2 regions of the Erythrobacter sp. F6033 genome follow, and region 1 is predicted to be linked to the other one. Evidence: predicted binding sites of a transcription regulator. Region 1 holds the regulator's gene; the other holds the start of a gene.
What was found. Region 1 encodes LexA, which represses DNA repair genes until DNA is damaged. Its sites were predicted from a motif close to GTTCCNCNCTTGTTCT; they were not measured.
Positions count from the first base shown of each region.

Region 2: MWU39_RS05370 (UvrD-helicase domain-containing protein) is a predicted target of LexA. The motif match lies at 4,075-4,090, and genes of this name have one in related genera.

Region 1 covers NZ_JALKAZ010000001.1:1,366,097-1,376,606, reverse strand. The annotation lists gene pip (prolyl aminopeptidase) at 1-385, shown strand, start outside; gene MWU39_RS06475 (aminodeoxychorismate/anthranilate synthase component II) at 382-993, shown strand; gene trpD (anthranilate phosphoribosyltransferase) at 990-1,982, shown strand; gene trpC (indole-3-glycerol phosphate synthase TrpC) at 1,987-2,775, shown strand; gene moaC (cyclic pyranopterin monophosphate synthase MoaC) at 2,845-3,318, shown strand; gene MWU39_RS06455 (molybdopterin molybdotransferase MoeA) at 3,327-4,532, shown strand; gene lexA (transcriptional repressor LexA) at 4,715-5,404, shown strand; gene MWU39_RS06445 (ComEC/Rec2 family competence protein) at 5,426-7,669, opposite strand; gene gltX (glutamate--tRNA ligase) at 7,717-9,141, shown strand; gene MWU39_RS06435 (citrate synthase) at 9,182-10,468, shown strand.
Region 2 covers NZ_JALKAZ010000001.1:1,139,243-1,149,752, reverse strand. The annotation lists gene MWU39_RS05395 (MFS transporter) at 1-794, opposite strand, end outside; gene MWU39_RS05390 (aromatic ring-hydroxylating dioxygenase subunit alpha) at 863-2,047, shown strand; gene MWU39_RS05385 (pseudouridine synthase) at 2,066-2,860, shown strand; gene rsmD (16S rRNA (guanine(966)-N(2))-methyltransferase RsmD) at 2,857-3,396, shown strand; gene MWU39_RS05375 (hypothetical protein) at 3,442-3,819, opposite strand; gene MWU39_RS05370 (UvrD-helicase domain-containing protein) at 4,101-6,407, shown strand; gene MWU39_RS05365 (hypothetical protein) at 6,404-6,901, shown strand; gene MWU39_RS05360 (DEAD/DEAH box helicase) at 7,164-8,582, opposite strand; gene MWU39_RS05355 (hypothetical protein) at 8,745-9,362, opposite strand; gene MWU39_RS05350 (FAD-binding oxidoreductase) at 9,523-10,510, shown strand, end outside.

The DNA.
Region 1 (10,510 bases):
GCGTCTCGCAGCAGCGCGTGAATGGTCGATGTGGGAAGGATCAGTCGCGACCTTGCTGCCAAATGAAGGATTGATGGATGAATTCGCCGATCCTTCAAAAGCTGTGCCTTTTGCCCGCATATGCGCCAAATTCTTCCTCGAAGACTTCTTCTTAGAAGAGGCTCAACTGCTAAAGGATGTCAGCAAAATCAAAAACATCCCGGGTATTATTGTTCAAGGCCGACACGATATCTGTACACCTCCTGCTGCGGCTTGGGCGCTGAAAAAGGCATGGCCTGAGTCCCAGCTCTGGATAGTGGATGATGCCGGCCATAGTGCCAGCGAGCCCGGAATTATTGACGGTCTGGTCCGCGCTACAGATGCATTGGCAGGTAAGCCATTATGATCCTTGTGATCGACAATTACGATAGCTTTACGTTCAACCTCGTCCATTACCTCATGGAACTGGGTGCCGAAGTACGCGTCGAACGCAACGATGCGATGACGGCTTCTCAAGCAATCGCGACCAAGGCAGATGGGTTTCTCATTTCACCGGGCCCATGCACTCCAAACGAAGCTGGCATCAGCCTTGATCTCGTTTCGGCATGCGCGGACGTATCCAAACCGCTGCTCGGTGTGTGCTTGGGACATCAATCCATTGGACAGCATTTTGGTGGGCGAGTTGTGCGCGGCGGCTTAATGCATGGAAAGACATCACCGGTCACACATGACGGAACAGGCGTTTTTGAAGGCCTGCCCTCGCCCTATACAGCAACACGCTATCACAGCCTTGAAGTTGTCGATGTACCTCACGCGCTAATCCCGAATGCCCATGCCGAAACACCGGGCACCTCGGAACAAAGCGTGATGGGTTTCAGACATGAATCGCTCCCGATACACGGAGTGCAATTCCATCCAGAAAGCATCGCAACCGAGCATGGCCACGCGCTACTCGCAAACTTTCTGAAAATATGTGGTGTTGAAACCAAACTACCCGCGAGAGCTTCTGCATGAGTACCCTACCCGACGTATCGAGACCTCTCACTGAAACTCAGGCAGAAGACGCATTTGGCATCTTGCTGGATGGTGCGCCGTCTGAAAACGAAATCGAACAGTTTCTTATTGATCTGTCCGAACGCGGTGAGACTTCAAACGAAATTGCAGGAGCCGCAAGGGCGCTGCGCGCAAGATTGATCCCGATCTCGGCTCCGGAAAATGCAATCGATGTTTGTGGAACTGGCGGTGATGGCCATCACACATTGAATGTATCGACCGCGGTCAGCCTTGTGATCGCCGCCTGCGGTATCCCCGTTGCCAAACACGGAAATCGCGCTGCCTCTTCAAAAGCGGGTGCCGCTGATACGCTTGAAGCACTAGGGCTGGATATGGACGCGGCTGGGCGTACGGCGGAGGAAACGCTCGCGGAGCTGGGTATCTGTTTTCTCTTCGCGAAGAACCACCATCCTGCGATGGGACGCATCCAACCGATCCGTAAAAAGATCGGCAAGCGCACGATTTTCAACCTCATGGGTCCGTTGTCAAACCCGGCTGGGGTTAAGAGCCAGCTAATCGGCATTGCCCGACCTGCCTATGTGCCAATTTATGCAGGTGCGTTGGCCAAGTTAGGCACAGGTCGCTCGCTTATCGTCTCAGGAGACGAAGGTTTGGATGAACTGAGCTTGGCAGGGGGAAATGAAGTCGCGGTCGTTGCGGGTAAGGCATTTGAAATGAGCAGGTTAAGCGCCGAAGATGCCAAATTGCCCAAAGCTCCGATTGAAGCCATTCGAGGCGACGATGCATCTCACAACGCCGCTGCTCTAAAGGCATTGCTGATGGGTGCGCCCGGCCCATACCGCGATGCGGTTTTATTCAATGCCGCTGGAGCCCTGGCGGTCGCCAACAAGGGCACAGACTGGCCAGAACGTGTCGCGATAGCCGCCGAAGCATTGGATAGTGGCAAGGCTTCGAAGTTGCTCGAGCGTTGGATCGAATTGGCCAAGTGAAATCATGAATAAGCTGGAAGAAATCTGCGCGGCTAAACGCGATATTGTCGCCGCACGAAAATCTGCGGTTTCGTTCGCTCATCTTGAGCAAGCTATCCGCGTGCAATCTGCCCCCAGAGGCTTCGAATCCGCGCTGCGAGATGCCTCCGCGAAGGGATACGGCCTGATTGCCGAGATCAAAAAGGCTAGCCCGTCGAAAGGCTTGATCCGTGAGGACTTTCGCCCTGCCGAGCATGCAATGGCATACGAGCAAGGCGGCGCAGCTTGCCTATCCGTACTCACAGATGCGCCTTACTTTCAGGGACACGAAGACTATTTGATCGCGGCGCGTTCTGCCTGCTCCATTCCCGTCTTGCGTAAGGACTTCATGGTCGATCCGTGGCAATGCGCCGAAGCGCGCGCAATTGGATCAGACGCTATCCTCATCATCGTTGCAGCTTTGGAAGATAGCCAGATGGCTGAAATTGAAACCGCCGCGGCACAATACTCTATGGATGTCCTTGTAGAGGTACATGATGAGGCTGAATTGGAACGTGCCGCTAGCGTGCTCAATTCACGATTGATCGGTGTAAACAATCGCGACCTCAAGACATTCACGACATCATTAGCCACGACCGAGCGCCTCGCTCCACTGGCGCCGAAAGACGCCTTACTCGTCGGGGAAAGCGGGATTGCTACGCATGCGGACTGCAAACGGCTGGCGTCTTCCGGCGTACGGTCGTTTCTTGTCGGAGAAAGCCTGATGCGCGCCGAAGACGTCGCTTCGGCAACCAAAGCGCTTTTGCAAGGCTAACCACAGGTCTTCGAAACCTGGCCTCAACGCCGTAAGAATGGCATCAATAGCCGCCGAGAGGGAAGCATTGTGACCAAACTGACTCATCTTAACACAAGCGGCGAAGCCCATATGGTTGATGTCGGTGGAAAGGACGAAACCAAGCGTTCGGCCATTGCGACTGGTACGGTGTCCATGACGCCCGAGGCCCTAAGCGCAATCCGCGAAGGCGATGCGCCCAAAGGCGATGTGCTAGGCACTGCCCGTATTGCCGGAATTATGGCGGCGAAGCGCACCGGGGACCTGATCCCGCTCTGCCATCCGCTGGGCCTTGAATCCGTGAATGTCGCTTTTGATTTTGAACACCAATCCATCAGAGCAACCGCTAGTGCTGCCCTGACCGGTAAGACTGGTGTTGAAATGGAAGCAATGGTCGCCGTTTCCACCGCACTCCTGACAATCTATGATATGGCCAAGGCTTTAGATAAGGGGATAGTGATCAGCGAGATAAGGCTGCTTGAAAAGCGCGGTGGCAAATCAGGTAACTGGAAGGCAGCGACCTAGTGCCGTCAATGCTGACACTCGAAGAGGCCCAGGCGAAGCTACTCGCTCTTGCGTCAGACATTCCGCCCGTTGAGATCCAAACCCATCTCGCGCAGGGTCATCATGTCAGCGAGGATGTCACAGCCGTCCGAACTCAACCAGCGGCTGATCTGTCAGCGATGGATGGATACGCAATCTGTGGGAACGGGCCATGGGATCTCGTGGGAGAAAGCCGCGCAGGCGCTCCCTTAAAAGGGCATCTGATTGATGGGCAGTGCGCCCGCATATCAACCGGCGCCCATCTCCCTGACGGTTCTGACCGCATTCTGATCCAAGAGAATGCTGTTGTCGACGGTCAGACAGTGAGCCTGCGCAAAGGCGAAGTCGTGCCGGAATCGGCGCAACACATCAGGCGCGCAGGTTTCGATTTTCATGAGGGCGACACTTTATTGCATCGCGGGACACTGATAGGACCTGCACAGATTGCCCTCGCGCTCTCTGGCGGCCTCTCTTCTCTGCCAGTGCTTCCCGCGCCGAGAATTGCTGTGCTTGACAGCGGAGACGAGCTTGTTCGTTTGCCCGCGACACTGGCGGCTCATCAAATTCCCGCGAGCAATGGCGCTATGCTTCGCGCAATGATTTCCCCGATTGCCGGCACGATCGATTTGCTCGGCCCGGTGGCGGACAATTTGGACGCATTGGCCGATGCCCTTTCAAAAACCAATGATTGCGACGTGCTTGTCACCTCCGGCGGCGCTTCAGTTGGCGATCATGATTTGATCCAGCAAGCGCTGATCAATTGGGGGGCAGAGATCGAGTTTTGGAAAGTCGCAATCAAACCGGGTAAACCGCTGATGATTGCAACCCGCCAGTCTGAGCAACGAAAGCAGGTGATATTGGGGCTACCAGGCAATCCCGTCTCCAGCTTCGTCACCTGTTACCTATTTGCATTGCCCCTGATCAGGGCAATGATGGGTTTTCAAACCCCTTTCCCAGGCCTGACCCAAATTCCAACAAAGCAAGACCTTCCCCCTGGCGGGCACCGAAGAGAATTTCTCAGAGCCGTATCAGATGGACAATCGGTTTGGCTCACAGATTCGCAAGATTCGAGCGCTCTTCAATCACTGGCGAAAGCGAATTGCCTCATCGATAGACCTTCTGGATGTGCTGCTTCACAAGCCGGAGCCGAAGTTGGCGTCTTTTGGCTCGAAAATGGCGGTAAACCGAGGTCTTGAGAGACTGGATCAGGTTGACAGGCCCTCTAAGGTTGCCTATTCGTTCCACATTCGTTCACCTTATTGGCGGACGGCCAGTATTCATAACGCACCTCTCTGTGGTGCCTCTTTGGGTGCGCATATGTGGCACTAGAAAGCGTGTATGCGCTTTTGCGAATGGTGCGTCTTAGGGAGCAAACTCCATGCTGACGGCAAAGCAGCACGAATTAATCCGGTTTATCCAACAACGGCTTGACGAATCCGGCATTTCACCAAGCTTCGAAGAAATGAAAGAGGCGCTCGACCTTAAGAGTAAGTCGGGTGTTCATAGATTGATCTCAGCTCTTGAAGAACGCGGTTTTATTCGGCGTCTTCCCAATCGCGCTCGCGCGCTTGAAGTCATCAAGATGCCAGAGGACGCGACCCCGACGCCGCGTAGCTCTTTAGCCGCCAATGACACTATCGTAGCGGGCAATGCTGCGATGAGGGCTGCCCCGGAACCCGCGAATGATGTGATTGAGATTCCACTTCATGGGCGGATTGCGGCTGGTGCACCGATTGAGGCTCTCGAAGGTCAAAACTCACTCCCAGTCCCAGCTGCTCTGCTTGGTCCGGGCGAGCATTACGCTCTTGAGGTGTCTGGTGACTCGATGGTCGAGGCTGGCATTTTCGATGGTGACTTTGCGCTTGTGCGCCGCACCGACAGCGCGCGGGACGGTGAGATTGTCGTTGCGCTAGTGCGCGGTGAAGAGGCGACTTTGAAGTATCTTCACAAAGAAGGTGCTAGCGTCAGATTGGATCCAGCAAACGCTGCCTATGACCCTCAAGTCTACGGCTCAAACGAGGTGCAGGTTCAGGGCAAATTGGCTGGCCTGCTCCGTCGGTATCATTGATTATGTGAGCGCGGGGCGGTGTCAGTCACCCTCCCCGCGCCACCACCCGTGTTCGCCTTGTCGCGATGCAACGCTGTCTATCCGTCCGTTCACTAGGATGAGCGATAGACCGCCGGTTTCCTCCAGCATTCTCCTGTCAGCCTTCAACCAGCGCGGTGAGCAGGACATAGGAAGATAGCGGTCTGCCACGACGATATCTGATCGTTCGCAGGCCGCAGCAAGGGCACGTTCTTCAACAAGGTCCCTGTTGCGCGCCAGCATAAGCACCCACGTTCTTCCTCCTCTTTCGATCTCTAAGACACAGAATTCATATGAGCAGCGTGCCCCAGGCCAGTCGGCGATTGGGACCGGATCGCTGGTGATACTCGCCAATTCAAGCAAATTGTCTCGGGAATAGGATGACCGACTGTCACGAAGTGACAGCAACCTGCGTCCTCCATTTGGATCCTCAACGGTTATTCCAACATGCTTACCTTCGCGGCCGATCAGCACATCCGGAATGGGGGTGCGAATTAGCATGGCCGCAGCCAACGAGACGGGCAAAATTCCGAGTAATCGAGCCGAACCGTTCCAAAGCGCCAACCACAAAGAGCCGACAACGAATAGCGCAATCGTGCCGTACCCCATTTGCGGCATCAATTTCACTGCACCTGGCTGGGATGAAGTGAAGTGGGCAATCGCCAACAGCGCATCAAGTGACTGTTGAACCAGCCACCAAACCGGTTTGCCAAGCCCGATCAAATCGAGAAATAAGCCAATTGCAATCAGGGGCATCGAAATGAATGTGACCATTGGGATCGCAACGACATTTGCAAACGCCCCGTACACACCGGCTCTGTGAAAGTGGAACAGCACAATCGGCATGAGCGCGATTTCTATGACCATGCCGGTCACAAACAGCATCATGATTTGTCGCCCGCTCCGCCGCCACCACGGTTCCTCTCTCGGAGCTAGAAAGCGTTTCGCAGGTGATGAGGAATGCAAAGCCACAATTGCGATCACGGCGGAAAAGCTCATCTGAAAACTTGGTCCGACAATGCTCTCTGGCCATAGCAACAAAACAAATACCGCAGCGGCCGCCACCATTCTTAATGAAAGCGCATCGCGACCCATCGCGAGAGCAATCAACACCAGCATTGCCGCAGCGCAGCTCCTAACCGTTGGAACTTCAGCACCAGTAAGCAACGTATAGCCGATGCCGGAAAGCGCCCCCACACTGGCGGCGATAATCGGCAGCCGAATTCTAAGCGCAATTGGCGGAAACAATGCGAACAATTTGAGCGCAAGAAAATATGCGCCGGCGATCACCGCGCTCACATGCAATCCACTTATAGACAGAAGATGCGTGAGGCCTGCGTCGCGCATTGCCTCCTCATCGGCTTCAGCAATGGCGCCGCGATCTCCACTTGCAAATGCCGCGGCAATTGTGCCCGCAGAACCGTCCACTCTCTCGCGGACACGTGACGACAGCATCCTTTGAATGGCTGGAATTCGCCCTGTTTTCGACGCGCTTTCAATGATTTCAATTGGCCCGATGACGCTTCCAGTTGCAGCAAGACCTTTAAACCACGCCGCGCGTGCAAAGTCATAAGACCCTGGAAGCATTGGGCTAGCCGGAGGCATCAACCGTACACGGGCCTTGATGACTGCCCCTTCAACTAAAGGTATTCCCGTCTCCTCGGCCCCGGTCAGCGTTTCCGTTGGAACATTGATCCGAATCTTGCGAGCAACGCCCGCTTCGGGGTCTCTGATTGCCAGCGTTAGACGAGTGCGCTCCTGCGCTGGCTGATCCTCCCGTTCGAGAACATAGCCCTGGATCCGTTCAACGGCCCGACGCTCGTATGGCTCGGCGCCAACCAATTCGGACCTTACCCAGATCGTGCTGAGGCCCGCTGCAAATACCAAACTAACAGCAATCATGGCCGACCGCAGATGTCCGCGCGTATCGTCGCCTCTCCAAGCAGCCAAGCCCGCTAGTGAAATGAGAATGCAAACGCCGATTGTGGCGGTCCATTGCCACGGATTTTTAAGGGCGAACCACGTCAAAATCCCGCCACCAAACGCCACTGCAAGCCATGGCGCACGATCAAAGCCTGATCTGCTAAGAAAATTTTCTGCCGCGTCCCCTGCTCTGAGCAGGAATCCAGGCTTCAATAGACTGGACAGGCCCGCGCCCCTTTGCCAAGGGCGCTGCAGTGCAACATCATCGGCAATGTCGGTTTCGGAAACCTCGTTGCCCAATGGTACTATTGGCGGCTCACGCATGGTGCCCCCCTGAACACAGGGATGAATTGAAAAGGAATTCAAGCGACATGGCAAGTGAAAGCAGCAATGTTTCCAGTAAAGTGGTTACGCGATTTGCTCCGTCTCCTACAGGTTTTCTTCATATCGGAGGGGCACGTACTGCGCTTTTCAATTGGCTTTACGCACGGCACCACGGTGGCAAAGCGCTGCTTCGGATCGAAGATACTGACAAGAAGAGGTCCACTCAGGAGGCGATTGACGCAATTCTTGATGGACTGGAATGGCTTGGCCTCGACTATGACGAGGCACCAACGTTTCAATCTGCCCAAGCTGATCGGCATGTCGAAGTTGCTCAGAAGCTTCTCGATGCAGGTCACGCATATCGATGTTTCGCGACGCCCGAAGAACTTGAGCAAATGCGCGCAGAGCAGAGAGCGAACAAGCAGCCGATGCGTTATGATGGACGCTGGCGCGATCGCGATCCTTCAGAGGCTCCGGAAGGCGCGCCTTTCACAGTCCGCTTGAAAACCCCGCAATCGGGCGAAACGACCATTGTGGACGAAGTCCAAGGCACAGTTTCAGTAAAGAATGACGAGTTAGATGATTATATCATCCTACGCGCGGATGGATCGCCGACCTATATGCTCGCCGTTGTGGTGGACGATCATGATATGGGCGTGACCCACGTCATTCGCGGCGACGATCATCTCAACAACGCCTTCAGGCAGCTACCAATCTATCGGGCGATGGAAGAGATCGAAGGCGGTTGGCCAGATCCCAGCTACGCCCACATCCCCCTTATTCATGGCTCAGACGGCGCGAAGCTCTCAAAACGCCATGGGGCGCTGGGTGTAGAGGCGTATCGCGACGAAATGGGCGTCCTGCCGGATGCGCTCTTCAATTATCTCCTCCGCCTTGGTTGGGGCTATGGCGATCGGGAAGAAATCACCCGCAGCGAAGCAATCGAACTGTTCGATCTTTCCGGCGTCGGCAAAAGCCCATCTCGTTTCGACACGAAGAAGCTCGAAAACCTCAACGGTCACTACATCCGAGAGGCAGATGATGAATTGCTGGCTGGCCTTGCAGTGGAGCACATTGTGGGGGAAGCCGATACTGCGTTGCTTGCCAAAGCGATGCCGGTTCTGAAAACCCGTGCGAAGAGCATTCACGAAGTCGCTGAAGGTGCGGGCTTTCTTTTTGCCACGCGGCCTCTCGAAATGACGGAAAAAGCGGCAAAATTGCTGGATGATGATGGTCGAGCGCGATTGTCATCCATTTCGGACGCTCTGAAACGCGAAAATGACTGGACAATCGAAGCTCTCGAAGCCACTACCAAATCGCTTGCAGAGGAACTGGAATTGGGCCTTGGTAAGTTGGCGCAGCCAATGCGAGCTGCCCTCACTGGGACGACAACCTCGCCCGGAATTTTCGATGTTCTGGTCCTTTTGGGACGGGAAGAAGCCCTTGCCCGGCTCGACGCACAAGCTGCGTGAGCGCACGGCGAGGCACAGGAATTAAAGCAGGAGACACATCTTGGCAGATCAAAACGCCAAACTCGAAGTAGGCGGTGAAGCATTTGAATTCCCCGTTCTTCAGGGAAGCACCGGCCCGGATGTGGTCGATATCCGTAAACTTTATGGCCAGACTGGCAAATTCACGTTTGATCCTGGCTATAAGTCGACGGCCAGCTGCGAGAGCGCGCTGACTTATATCGATGGGCAAGAAGGTATTCTGCTACACCGCGGTTATCCGATTGGCCAACTCGCCGAGCATTCCAGCTTTATGGAAACGTCCTACCTACTCCTGAACGGTGAATTGCCAACCAGCGAAGAACTGGATGATTTCACATACACGATCACGCGGCACACAATGCTGCATGACCAAATGCGCCAGTTTTATCAGGGTTTCCGCCGCGACGCGCACCCTATGGCCATCATGTGCGGCGTTGTTGGAGCGCTATCGGCTTTCTACCACGACAGCACCGACATCTCCGATCCCGAGCATCGCAAGATTAGCTCGCATCGTTTGATCGCGAAAATGCCTACGATTGCTGCGAGTGCGTATAAGTACTCCATCGGTCAACCGATGATGCAGCCGGACAACTCGCTCAGCTACACTGGCAACTTCCTGCGTATGACTTTCGGCGTTCCAGCAGAGGAATACGAAGTCATTCCGGCAGTTGAGAAGGCGATGGACCGGATTTTCATCCTTCATGCCGATCACGAGCAGAACGCTTCAACATCCACCGTTCGCCTTGCTGGCTCATCCGGAGCAAACCCGTTTGCCTGCATTTCAGCTGGTATTGCGTGTTTGTGGGGCCCCGCGCATGGCGGCGCCAACGAAGCCGCGCTCAACATGCTGCGCGAGATTGGCACGCCTGATCGTATCCCGCACTATATCGAGCGGGCCAAGGACAAGAACGATCCGTTCCGCCTGATGGGCTTCGGTCACCGTGTTTACAAAAACTACGATCCGCGTGCGACTGTAATGCAGAAGACTGTGCGTGAGGTTTTTGAGGCTCTCAACGTCACAGACCCAGTGTTCGAAACCGCACTTGCTCTGGAAGAAATGGCTCTAAACGATCCGTATTTCCAAGAGAAAAAGCTATTCCCGAACGTGGATTTCTATTCTGGCGTAATTCTGTCAGCGATTGGCTTCCCTACCACGATGTTCACGGCACTCTTTGCGCTCGCTCGGACAGTGGGCTGGGTCGCGCAGTGGAACGAGATGATCTCGGATCCAGCTCAGGTTATCGGTCGCCCTCGTCAGCTCTACACCGGGCCAACGCAGCGCGATTACGTGCCTCTTAGCAACCGCTAAGCTAGGATTTACTTTAGGGCGGTGCTCGACCGGCTTGCATTG
Region 2 (10,510 bases), 230 kb from region 1:
ATATACATGAATGTCAGAACCACGCCGATCGATACCGCCCAAAGGCCAGCAACAACCATCAAAGCCTTGGCCCGGATACCCGGTTCCAACTCACCCTTTTTGCGCAGCGCCACAAACAGTTCGTCGACAATCGCAGGCTGACCTTCGGCCAGTTTCTTGCTGTCGCTATCGGGCGCGAACAGCCCGATAAATCCGATAGCGAGCAGGATTGCCCCCATCAGCATATAGGTCTGCGGCCATCCAATCCGTGCGGCGATAATCAGTCCAAATGCACCGCCGACAAGCGCCGCCAGACGGTAACCCATCTGATAAACGGTTGAGAGCATATCAAGCGTCGCTTTTTCATCGGCAACGTCGATCCGCCAAGCGTTGATGGCGATGTCTTGAGTCGCGCTGGCCAAGGCTCCGATCCCCGCGAGCAGGCTGAACCAGCCGATTGTCTCATTGCTGGGATTGCTAAGCGCCAAAGACACAAGGATCGCGCCCAGCAGCAATTGCGAGGGCACAATCCACTGTTTGCGCTTACCCAGCATGCGCATGCCGGGAATGTTCACCTTGTCGATCAGCGGTGACCACAGGAACTGGAATGCATAGGCAAGACCGATAAGGGAAAAGACCCCCATCGTTTCCAGATCAACTTCGGCATCGCTTAACCACGCGAACAACGTGCCCAAAAACAGAGCGAAGGGCAGACCGCTGGCAAAGCCGAACAGCGCCATAAAGCCGGTCTTGCGCTGGCCCAAGGCCCGCAGGACCTCTCTCCATCCTGGCTTAGCGGTTTTGGTTTCTGACATTCGCGACCTTTCGGCGTGGCTGATTTTCTGCAACACTAGCTGCGGATGAGAGGAATAGGAACGCTGCGATGAACGCGCCCACAACGCCATCAACAGCTTTGGATGATCGCAGTGCGTCTGCGATGCGCTCCACCAAGGGCCAAATCGCCTTGGCAGAAGCTATCCGCGACGGAAATCCGCGCGTAACAACGGGGATCGGGAGTGTGCCTGCAAGCCGCTACACCGATCCTGCGCATTTTGACGCAGAGAAAGCCGCCCTGTTTGATCGTATGCCGCAAGTGCTGTGTCCATCCGCCCTGTTACCGGAGCCGGGAATGGCCGTGCCGCATGACGGCACAGGTCGCCCGCTTCTGATCACACGCGACAAAAACGGTACAGCGCATGTCTTCCTGAATGTCTGTCAGCATCGCGGCACTCGGCTGGTTGAGGGTGAAGACGTCCAATGCTCATCCAAACTGGTTTGCCCCTATCATGCGTGGACATATCAGCTTGATGGTAGCCTGCTCGGTCTGCCCCGCCCTGAAACCTTCCCCGATCTCGATAAGAGCCAATACAGCCTCAAAGAACTCCCTTCATGCGAAGCTGGCGGGTTGATCTGGTTTGCACCGGTTGAGGGCGCCAATTTTTCGGATGCCGAAACATTGGGCGAAGACTTCGCCGCGTTCGGTCTCGATCAGAGCTTCCTCTTCCGCCGCAAAACCCACACAGTGAACGGCAATTGGAAGCTCGTCATGGATGCTTTCCTAGAAAGCTATCATGTGACCCGCCTGCACGCGGATACGATTGGTCCGTTCTTTACAGACGGGGTGACCGCCGGGGACGAAATCGGACCGCATATGCGCTCTGCAGTCGGACGGTTGGAAGATATGGACGCCACAGACTTCGCCGATATGGCGGCCATGCGACGCGTGGTGACTTTTGCCTATCAATTGCTGCCCGCCACCATTGTGATTCCCAGCCCCGATTACATCAACGTCATGACGCTGATGCCGAAAGCGCACAATCTGACGCTGGTTGAGGACTTTATGCTGATCCCGGAAGCTCCCGCGACAGACAAAGCGCGCGATCACTGGGAGCGCAGCTGGGCGCTGCTCGACGGGGGCGTGTTTGCCTCCGAGGATTTCCGTGCGGCGGAACTCGGCCAGCAGGGTCTGGAAACAGGCGCGGTGAGCGAAATTACGCTCGGCACGCTGGAAGGCGGCATCGCGCGGTTTGACGCAATCGTGCAGGAATTCTTGCGAGCGCGCGGTTGAACGCCTAGGCGGCGGCCTATGCCAACGAACCCCAAGAAATCCGATGACCGTCCCGAGGGCGACCGCATTGCCAAATTGCTGGCCCGTGCAGGTGTCGCCAGCCGGCGCGAAATTGAACGCATGATCGCCGACAAGCGGATCACGCTCAATGGAAAGCCGGTTGAAACGCCAGCGACGTTCCTCACCAGCCTGCGCGGCGTCAGCGTCGACGGCAAGCCTGTGGCTGGGCCAGAGCCGACTGCGCTGTTTGCCTTCAACAAACCCACCGGCCTGATCACTGCCGAGCGGGACATGGCAGGCCGCGCAACCATTTATGACGCGCTCGCTAATGCGCTGCCCAAAGACGCCCCGCGCGTCATGCCAGTCGGAAGGCTCGATCTGAATACAGAGGGGCTGCTGCTGTTGACCAATGACGGTGGTTTGAAACGCCAGATGGAGCTCCCCTCGACCGGTATACCTCGAACTTACCGAGCCCGAGCATTCGGCGAAATATCGCAGGAAGAACTCGAGGGTCTGATCGAAGGGATCGAGATCGACGGGGTGCGTTATGGTTCGATCGACGCAAACATCGAACGTGGTAGCGGCAAAAGCTCGGGCACTCGTAACCAATGGATTGAAATGACTATCACCGAGGGCAAGAACCGCGAAGTGCGGCGCGTGCTTGAACATCTCGGGCTGAAAGTCAGCAGGCTTATCAGAACGGCCTATGGTCCCTTTATGCTCGGCGATCTGCCGCGCGGTCAGGTCACGCGAATCCGTAAAGGCGATCTCGATCGGTTTGTAAGCGCAATGAAACGGGGCAACGTGCAATGAGAGTGATTGCCGGCGAATGGCGCGGGCGCAAGCTAGCTGCGCCAAAGGGCGACGCCACTCGGCCAACGTCCGACCGAACGCGCGAAACGCTGTTTTCGATGCTGACAAGCCGCCTCGGCAGTTTTGACGAGCTGCGCATCGCTGATTTGTTCGCGGGATCGGGTGCGCTCGGCATCGAAGCCTTGTCACGCGGCGCGGCGCATTGCCTGTTCGTGGAACAAGACCGCGCGGCGGTGGATGTCATCCGCGCGAATATCACATCGCTCGATGCAAGAGCGCGCGCCACGGTCGAAACAATGTCGGTGATGCATCTGCGTCCGGCGCGCGAGCCTTATGACCTTATCCTGCTTGATCCGCCGTATCACACCGGAGCAGGCGCAGTGGCGCTTGACCGGTTGAAACGGCACGACTGGATCGGTCCTGCGACATGGATGGCAGTTGAAACCGCCTTCAATGAAGACGTCAAAGTCGATGGTCTCACAATCGAAACAGAACGCCGGATCGGCAAAGGCAAACTGACCTTGTTGAGGCAGTAACCAGGAGAGTGCTGCCTTCACCGATCCGGACGTCCGTTGGCGGCCTTAGCTAGGTCCACCTTCCTCAGCCGAGCGTTCCTCAATCATTTGCCAAGCAGAATCGCGTTCTGGTCCTGTCATCGCAGTCAAAGCGATCTTGTCTTGGTCAGACAGTTTCCAGAATAACCCTTGCTGGGCCGGAGACAGCGTCCAGTAATAGGACTTCGTTTCAACTGGCCACGCATCGTAAGCGAACTTTTGATCAGGTGCCCAGCTGTCATATTCAGCGCGCTGTTCCGCAGTCAGATCACCCGGTGCGGATGAGTCCGGCGCAACTTCATCGATAGGCGCTGTGTCTGTGTCCTGCGCAGCTGCTGGGGCGGCAAGAACCACCCCGAAAGTGGCCAGCGCAACGCCGGTAAGGTAAATGTGTGATACTCGCATGGGATACTCCTTAAGGTTGGTCCCAAGCGCTAACGAACGCGACCCGAATGCTCGGATGCCTGACGAGATGTTCCCCTCTGTTCAGGCACCCTTGATATGCACGTCCGTGGCCTCTTTACCTAGAGCGCGGCGCGACGCGCATCCTGCCCTGCGCACATCCCAGCGAGACGCGTGGCCAAAACGGGTCAGAGTGAAATTGACGGCAAATCGGGAGCGGGCATAGGCAAAATTGCGCCCCTTGCCGCCGCCTCAATCGTTCTCTACCTGTTCACGTCTGTTTTATGTCTGACATTGCCCCCTCCCCGCCGCGCGATAATGCCCCTGTCCCTGCCTATGCGCAGATGCTGAACCCGCCTCAGCGCGATGCTGTGCTTACGACGGAGGGGCCGGTTCTGATGCTGGCGGGTGCTGGCACTGGTAAGACAGCGGCGCTGACCGCCCGCCTTGCGCATCTGGTCGCCACGCGACGCGCATGGCCCAGCCAGATCCTGTGCGTGACCTTCACCAATAAAGCGGCGCGTGAAATGCGCGAAAGGGTTGCAGGCCATCTGGGTGTCGATTCGGAAGGCATTCCTTGGCTTGGCACGTTTCATTCGATCTGTGCAAAGATGCTGCGCCGCCACTCTGAGCTGGTAGGGCTGCAAAGCAACTACACCATTATCGACACCGATGATCAGCTGCGCCTGCTCAAACAGTTGATTGTCGAGGCAGGTGAAGACGAAAAACGCTGGCCACCGCGCCAGCTCGCCGGATTGATCGATCGCTGGAAAAACCGTGGGTTGAACCCCAGTGATCTTGATGCAGGTGAGAACGAAGCTTTCGCCAATGGCCGGGGCCGCGAATTTTACCAACTTTATCAAGACCGCCTGAAAGCTCTGAACGCCTGCGACTTTGGCGATCTGATGCTGCATATGCTCAACATCTTCCGGGGGCACACAGATGTGCTGGAAGATTATCAGCGCCGCTACAAATACATCTTGGTCGACGAATATCAGGATACAAACGCGGTCCAATATCTCTGGCTGCGGCTGCTCGCCCAGAACCACAAGAACATCTGCGTGGTCGGTGATGATGATCAGTCGATCTATTCGTGGCGCGGCGCGGAAGTCGCCAATATCCTGCGGTTTGAAAAGGATTTCCCCGGCGCGCATGTCGTGCGGCTGGAACAGAATTATCGCTCAACCCCGCAAATTCTGGGCGCAGCATCGGGCCTGATCCGCGCCAATTCAGAGCGGCACGAAAAGACGCTTTGGACAGAGGCAAATGGCGGCGACAAGGTCAAAGTCATCGGTGTGTGGGACGGCCCCGAAGAGGCACGACGTGTTGGCGAAGATATCGAACGGTTGGAAGCAGAAGGCGCAAGCCTTGATAGCGTCGCCATTCTGGTACGGGCGCAATATCAAACCCGCGAATTTGAAGACCGCTTTATCCAGATTGGCGTGAATTACCGGATCATCGGAGGTTTCCGCTTCTATGAACGCGCTGAAATCCGCGACGCACTCGCCTATCTGCGTGTGATCGCGCAGCCGCAAGACGATCTCGCGTTCGAACGTATCTATAATCAGCCCAAGCGCGGACTTGGTGCGAAGACGCTTGAGAAGATGCATCAGCACGCGCGGCGCACCAATATGCCGCTGGCCGCAGCTTCGCTGGAACTGGCCGACAGTGACGAGCTGCCGAAGCGGGCTGCGAACACAATCGGCGGGTTGATGCGGCAATTCCTCGCATGGCGTGAAGCAGCCGAGACGATGACACCGTCTGACTTGCTGCGGCTGGTGCTGGATGAAACCGGTTACAACGACATGCTGGCGAATGATCGTACGCCTCAGAGCGCACAGCGTGCGGAAAACCTCTCCGAGCTTGCCCGCGCGATGGAGGAATACGAAACGCTCGGTGACTTCCTCGAGCATGTCAGTCTGGTCATGGACAATGATCGCGGCGCGGATGAGGAAACCGTCACGATCATGACGATCCACGCGGCCAAGGGTCTGGAATTCGACAATGTGTTCTGCGTCGGCTGGGAAGAAGGCGTTTTCCCGTCTCAGCGAGCCATCGACGAAGGCGGGCTCGCTAGTCTCGAAGAGGAACGCCGCCTTGCCTATGTCGCGATAACGCGGGCCAAGCGGCGCTGCACGATCCTGCACACGGCGAACCGGCGCATTTATGGCCAGTGGACCAGTTCGATCCCCTCGCGCTTTATCGAAGAACTGCCGGAAGAGTTCATCGATCAGGAAACAACGATGACGGGCGGCAAAAGCCTTTGGCAAGCAAACTGGAGCGAAAGCGATGATCCTTTCGCCCATGTCGCACGTGACCGGCCCGAGCGCGCGCAAACGCGCGGCCCCGGTTGGCAGCGGGCAATCTCAAGCGGATACGAAACCAAGCAAGCCAATGTGCGCGAACCGGGACGCTCCGCCGCGAGCTTTGCTGCCAAACCGCGCAGCGACATCGCGATTGGCGCGATGGTGCACCACGACAAATTCGGCACCGGCTGCGTCACCGATCAGGAAGGCAACAAGCTGGAGATCGAGTTTGAAGATCACGGCACAAAACGCGTGATCGACAGCTTTGTGAAGGTTGTAAGTTGAACGAAAAAACTCCTCACTGGAGCGAGGTAGATCATGAAGCTCTCGAGGATACGCACCGTTTAGCGATAGCTGACTGCGTAATGAGTTGGGCCAAATGTGAGAGCAACTTGCGAGCGCTACTAACCGCTTTGGAAGGCCGAAGCTTAGTTCAGGGCGCGAAAGATTATGATCGATTAAACCCAAATGACGTTTGGAAGAAAATCAAGAAACTAATGCGGAGAGATGGCGCATCCGATCACGTCTTAGAAGCCATTCAAAAACACCGCGATTTATGCCGAAGCCACTATGAAACCCGGCGCGTCATCGTGCATGCTGGTTGTGTCGGGCTTTGGAAACGCGACCGTTCTTTCTTGGCTTTCTCTGCCTTCGAGCAGTTTGATAGCAATCAAATGACTTTGTACTGGGTGCCTCTCTCTGATCTGAAAAATTCAGCAGACTATGCTCAATCGGCGCAAAAGCTTGCTCTGAATTTGCTGCAAAAACTGGGGCACTAGCCACCTAGGCCACGCAGTTTAAGTGTCGTCCCAAAACGCGGTTTCCTACACGCAATTCGCGCTCTAAGCCACTGATTGTTCTTTGAAATTGTCAGTGTCAGCGGTCTATTTGATCGCACAGAACCACGCAGCGCCTGTTGGACACTTGTCATGTGTGTCCAACACGCCGAAATCACATAGATTTCATAGATATAGCGTGGATTCTGGTGGTTGACAGATTCCGAATCTGTCAACCGGTTCCTACAAGACCAAGGTTAGGGAATCAGCCCTTGAACCCGACGTCCAGAAAGCCCGGTTTCGGACCGTTCCATTCGCCTGGTGCCACAGGTTCATCATCCTGATCGCGCCGCCGGCCTCTGCCTTTTGGCTTAGCCTCGCGTGCGGGTTTGTCATCTGAACGTTCTTTGCGTGGGCTGCGTTCGCGCTTCGGTTTCTCAGGCGCCGTATCCTCGGGCTTATCATGCGTCTCGTCCGCTTTCTTGCTGCGGCGACGCGGCTTCTTCTCTTCCGCAGGCTTGTCATCGTCTTGCGGCTTTGACGATCCATCTTTCAATTCAACGCGGACATCGTCTTTGCCGAATACGGGGATAACGTTCTTCGTCAGCTTCTCGACATTGTCGATTGCTTCAGCGTCCGCTTTCGTAACGAAAGTGAAGGCGCGTCCTTTTGCCCCTGCCCGGCCCGTGCGGCCAATGCGGTGAACGTAGTCATCCGGGTGCCACGGCGTGTCGAAGTTGAAAACGTGACTCACGCCTTTGATGTCGAGCCCGCGAGCCGCCACATCAGAAGCGACCAGAATGTTGATGTCGCCCGACTTGAACCGCTCCAGCTCTTTTTGACGCGTCGACTGGTCAATATCGCCGTGGATCTCGCCAGACTTGAAGCCGTTGCGCTGTAGAGCCTTATTCAACTCCCGCACGGTGGTTTTCTTGTTGGAGAAAACAATCGCCGTCTCGACATGATCATTGTTGAGCAGCCACTCCAGTGTATCGCGCTTTTTGCGCTGCTCCACGTTGATCTTGAACGCGGTGATATCCTTGTTCGTGGTCGCAGCCCGCGCGGTTTCGATCCGCTTGGGATTGCTCATGAATTTCTTCGCAAGCTTCTCAATCGGCGCAGGCATCGTAGCCGAGAAGAGCATGGTTTGGCGGGTATCAGGAAGCTTGTCGCAGATGAATTCGATATCCGGGATAAAGCCCATGTCGAGCATGCGGTCAGCTTCGTCGATCACGAGGAGCTCGCAGCCATTGAGCAGGATCTTGCCCCGCTCAAACAGGTCCATCAAACGACCCGGCGTTGCGATCAGAACGTCCACGCCTTCGTTCAACGTTTTGAGCTGATCGCCCATTTGCACACCGCCGATAAGCAGCGCCATTTTGAGATCGTGGTTCTTACCGTACTTCTCGAAATTCTCGGCAACCTGCGCAGCGAGTTCGCGCGTTGGCTCAAGGATAAGCGAGCGAGGCATCAAAGCGCGGCGGCGGCCAGAGGCCATCACGTCGATCATCGGCAGCACAAAGCTGGCGGTTTTGCCGGTGCCCGTCTGCGCAATACCGATCAGATCCCGCATCATCAGGATGGTAGGAATGGCTTCTGCTTGGATGGCAGTAGGCTCAGAATAGCCAGCGTCATCGACGGCTTTGAGCAATTCAGGCGAAAGGCCGAGATCGGCGAATGTCATGCGTTTGATAATGTCCGGATAATGCGGCGTGATAGCCGTCAACTTAAAGTGCGCAGCTGGATGATGCGTTTCATCACCGCCGGGCGCGCACGGCATCTGCGTAAAATTGCATCAAAAGTCAAGAAATGGGCAGTTTGGCGAATGCGTGCCGCTTCGCTCAAGCTACTCGGTAACAGCCACCAGCTGCCGCATGCGCTCTACTTCGCACTTCGCGCCGCTGCGCGATTGCAACTTGTCGCGATCAATACAGAGCTTTCCATCATCGTTCTTTTCGACATAGAAACCTGAGTAGAAATCGCGCGCACGGCATGCTTTTTCGAGGTTTGCGGAAACAATCCTCGCATCGCGCATGAAGAACAGCAGCCTGTTTCCGCTGCCCGTCTGAACACCGGCAATGCCTCCTACGGGCACGCATTTGTCCATTTTGCGCTCTTCGAAGCGGGTGTTGATTCCATTGCGGGGCAATTGGGCAACAAGATTGTTTTGGGCATTCCGCCGAGCAGGTGCGATCCGAAGGATTACCCTGCGTTCAATTCGAACCTGCCGAACAACCTGTCCACCGCGAAATGCATCAAGAGGGGCAACGCTCGTCCGTTGAGCCGGATAAGGTTGAGAAACCAAGACACCCTTCGGCAACGGTTTTTGATCGTTGGCGCCTGCAGCTTCGATCGGTGGATCGCCTGCGTTCACCAGAGCCGAGCCAGCCGAGAGCTCACTGTTCTGCCCGAGAAAGGGCAAAAGCAGCGCGAGCGGCGTTGCAAGAGCAAACAGGCTAGGCATTAGCGGGAACGGTCTCCATAATTCGATTCAGTAACAGCCCTTGGACCGTTACCAGAAGTGGCGCATTAGCCGACGCGATTGAACGTTCGCTTAACTGGGACAAATGACAGCCCAAGCATCTAGCCATGTTGGGCGAGTATGTGACATAGACGCAACAATTATGCCCTCCATTCCATCATCATCCGTCTTTCTTTCAGATGCCGCGAGCTTGCTCGGGCCCAAAGGCTTCACGACCGACAATGACGCACTTATCCCGTCGCTTACCGATTGGCGTGGGCGGTATTCGGGGCTCGCACTTGGAATGGCATCCCCTGCATCCACCGAGCAAGTGTCACAGCTCGTCAAACTCTGCGCAAAGCATTCAATCCCCATCGTACCGCAGGGGGGCAACAGCGGGATGGCTGGCGGAGCAACCCCGGACAAAAGCGGCAAGGCTGTCATTTTGTCACTACGAAGAATGGATGCAATTCGCACCTTCGATGCCGATGCAGGTCAATGTGTTTGCGAAGCTGGGGTCATCCTTCAAACCCTGCACGAAGTCGCAGAGGCAAGCGGATTGCGCTTCCCTCTAACCCTGGGTGGAAAAGGGTCTGCCACAATAGGCGGGCTGGTTTCGACAAATGCCGGCGGCACGCAGGTTTTGCGCCACGGAACAATGCGTGCCCAAGTGCTTGGGATCGAATGTGTTTTGGCAGATGGAAGCATTTTCAATGGTCTGACGGCCCTGAAGAAAGACAATCGCGGGTTTGATCTCAAACAATTACTGATCGGGTCAGAGGGTACTCTCGGAATTATAACTGCCGCGAACCTCAGATTGCTTCCATCAGTCAGTGCACGCGCGACTGCATGGGTTGGCTTGCCAAGCATCGTCGGCGCGCGGACACTTTTGAGGTTTGTCGATCGATCCATGGGCGATACTTTAGAAGGGTTCGAAGTGATCCCCGACCATTGTCTAAGCAGTGTTGTCGACCATCTACCAAGCGCGCGCGCCCCTCTGTCCGATCGGCATGCGTGGAATGTGCTGATCGAATGTGTATCGGGCGATGGAGATAGCGCGTCGCTTCAGGACCGCCTTCAGAATGTCCTCGCCAAAGCCATGGAAGATCAGCTTTTGAGCGATGCCGTAATTGCCGCCAACGAATCTCAGT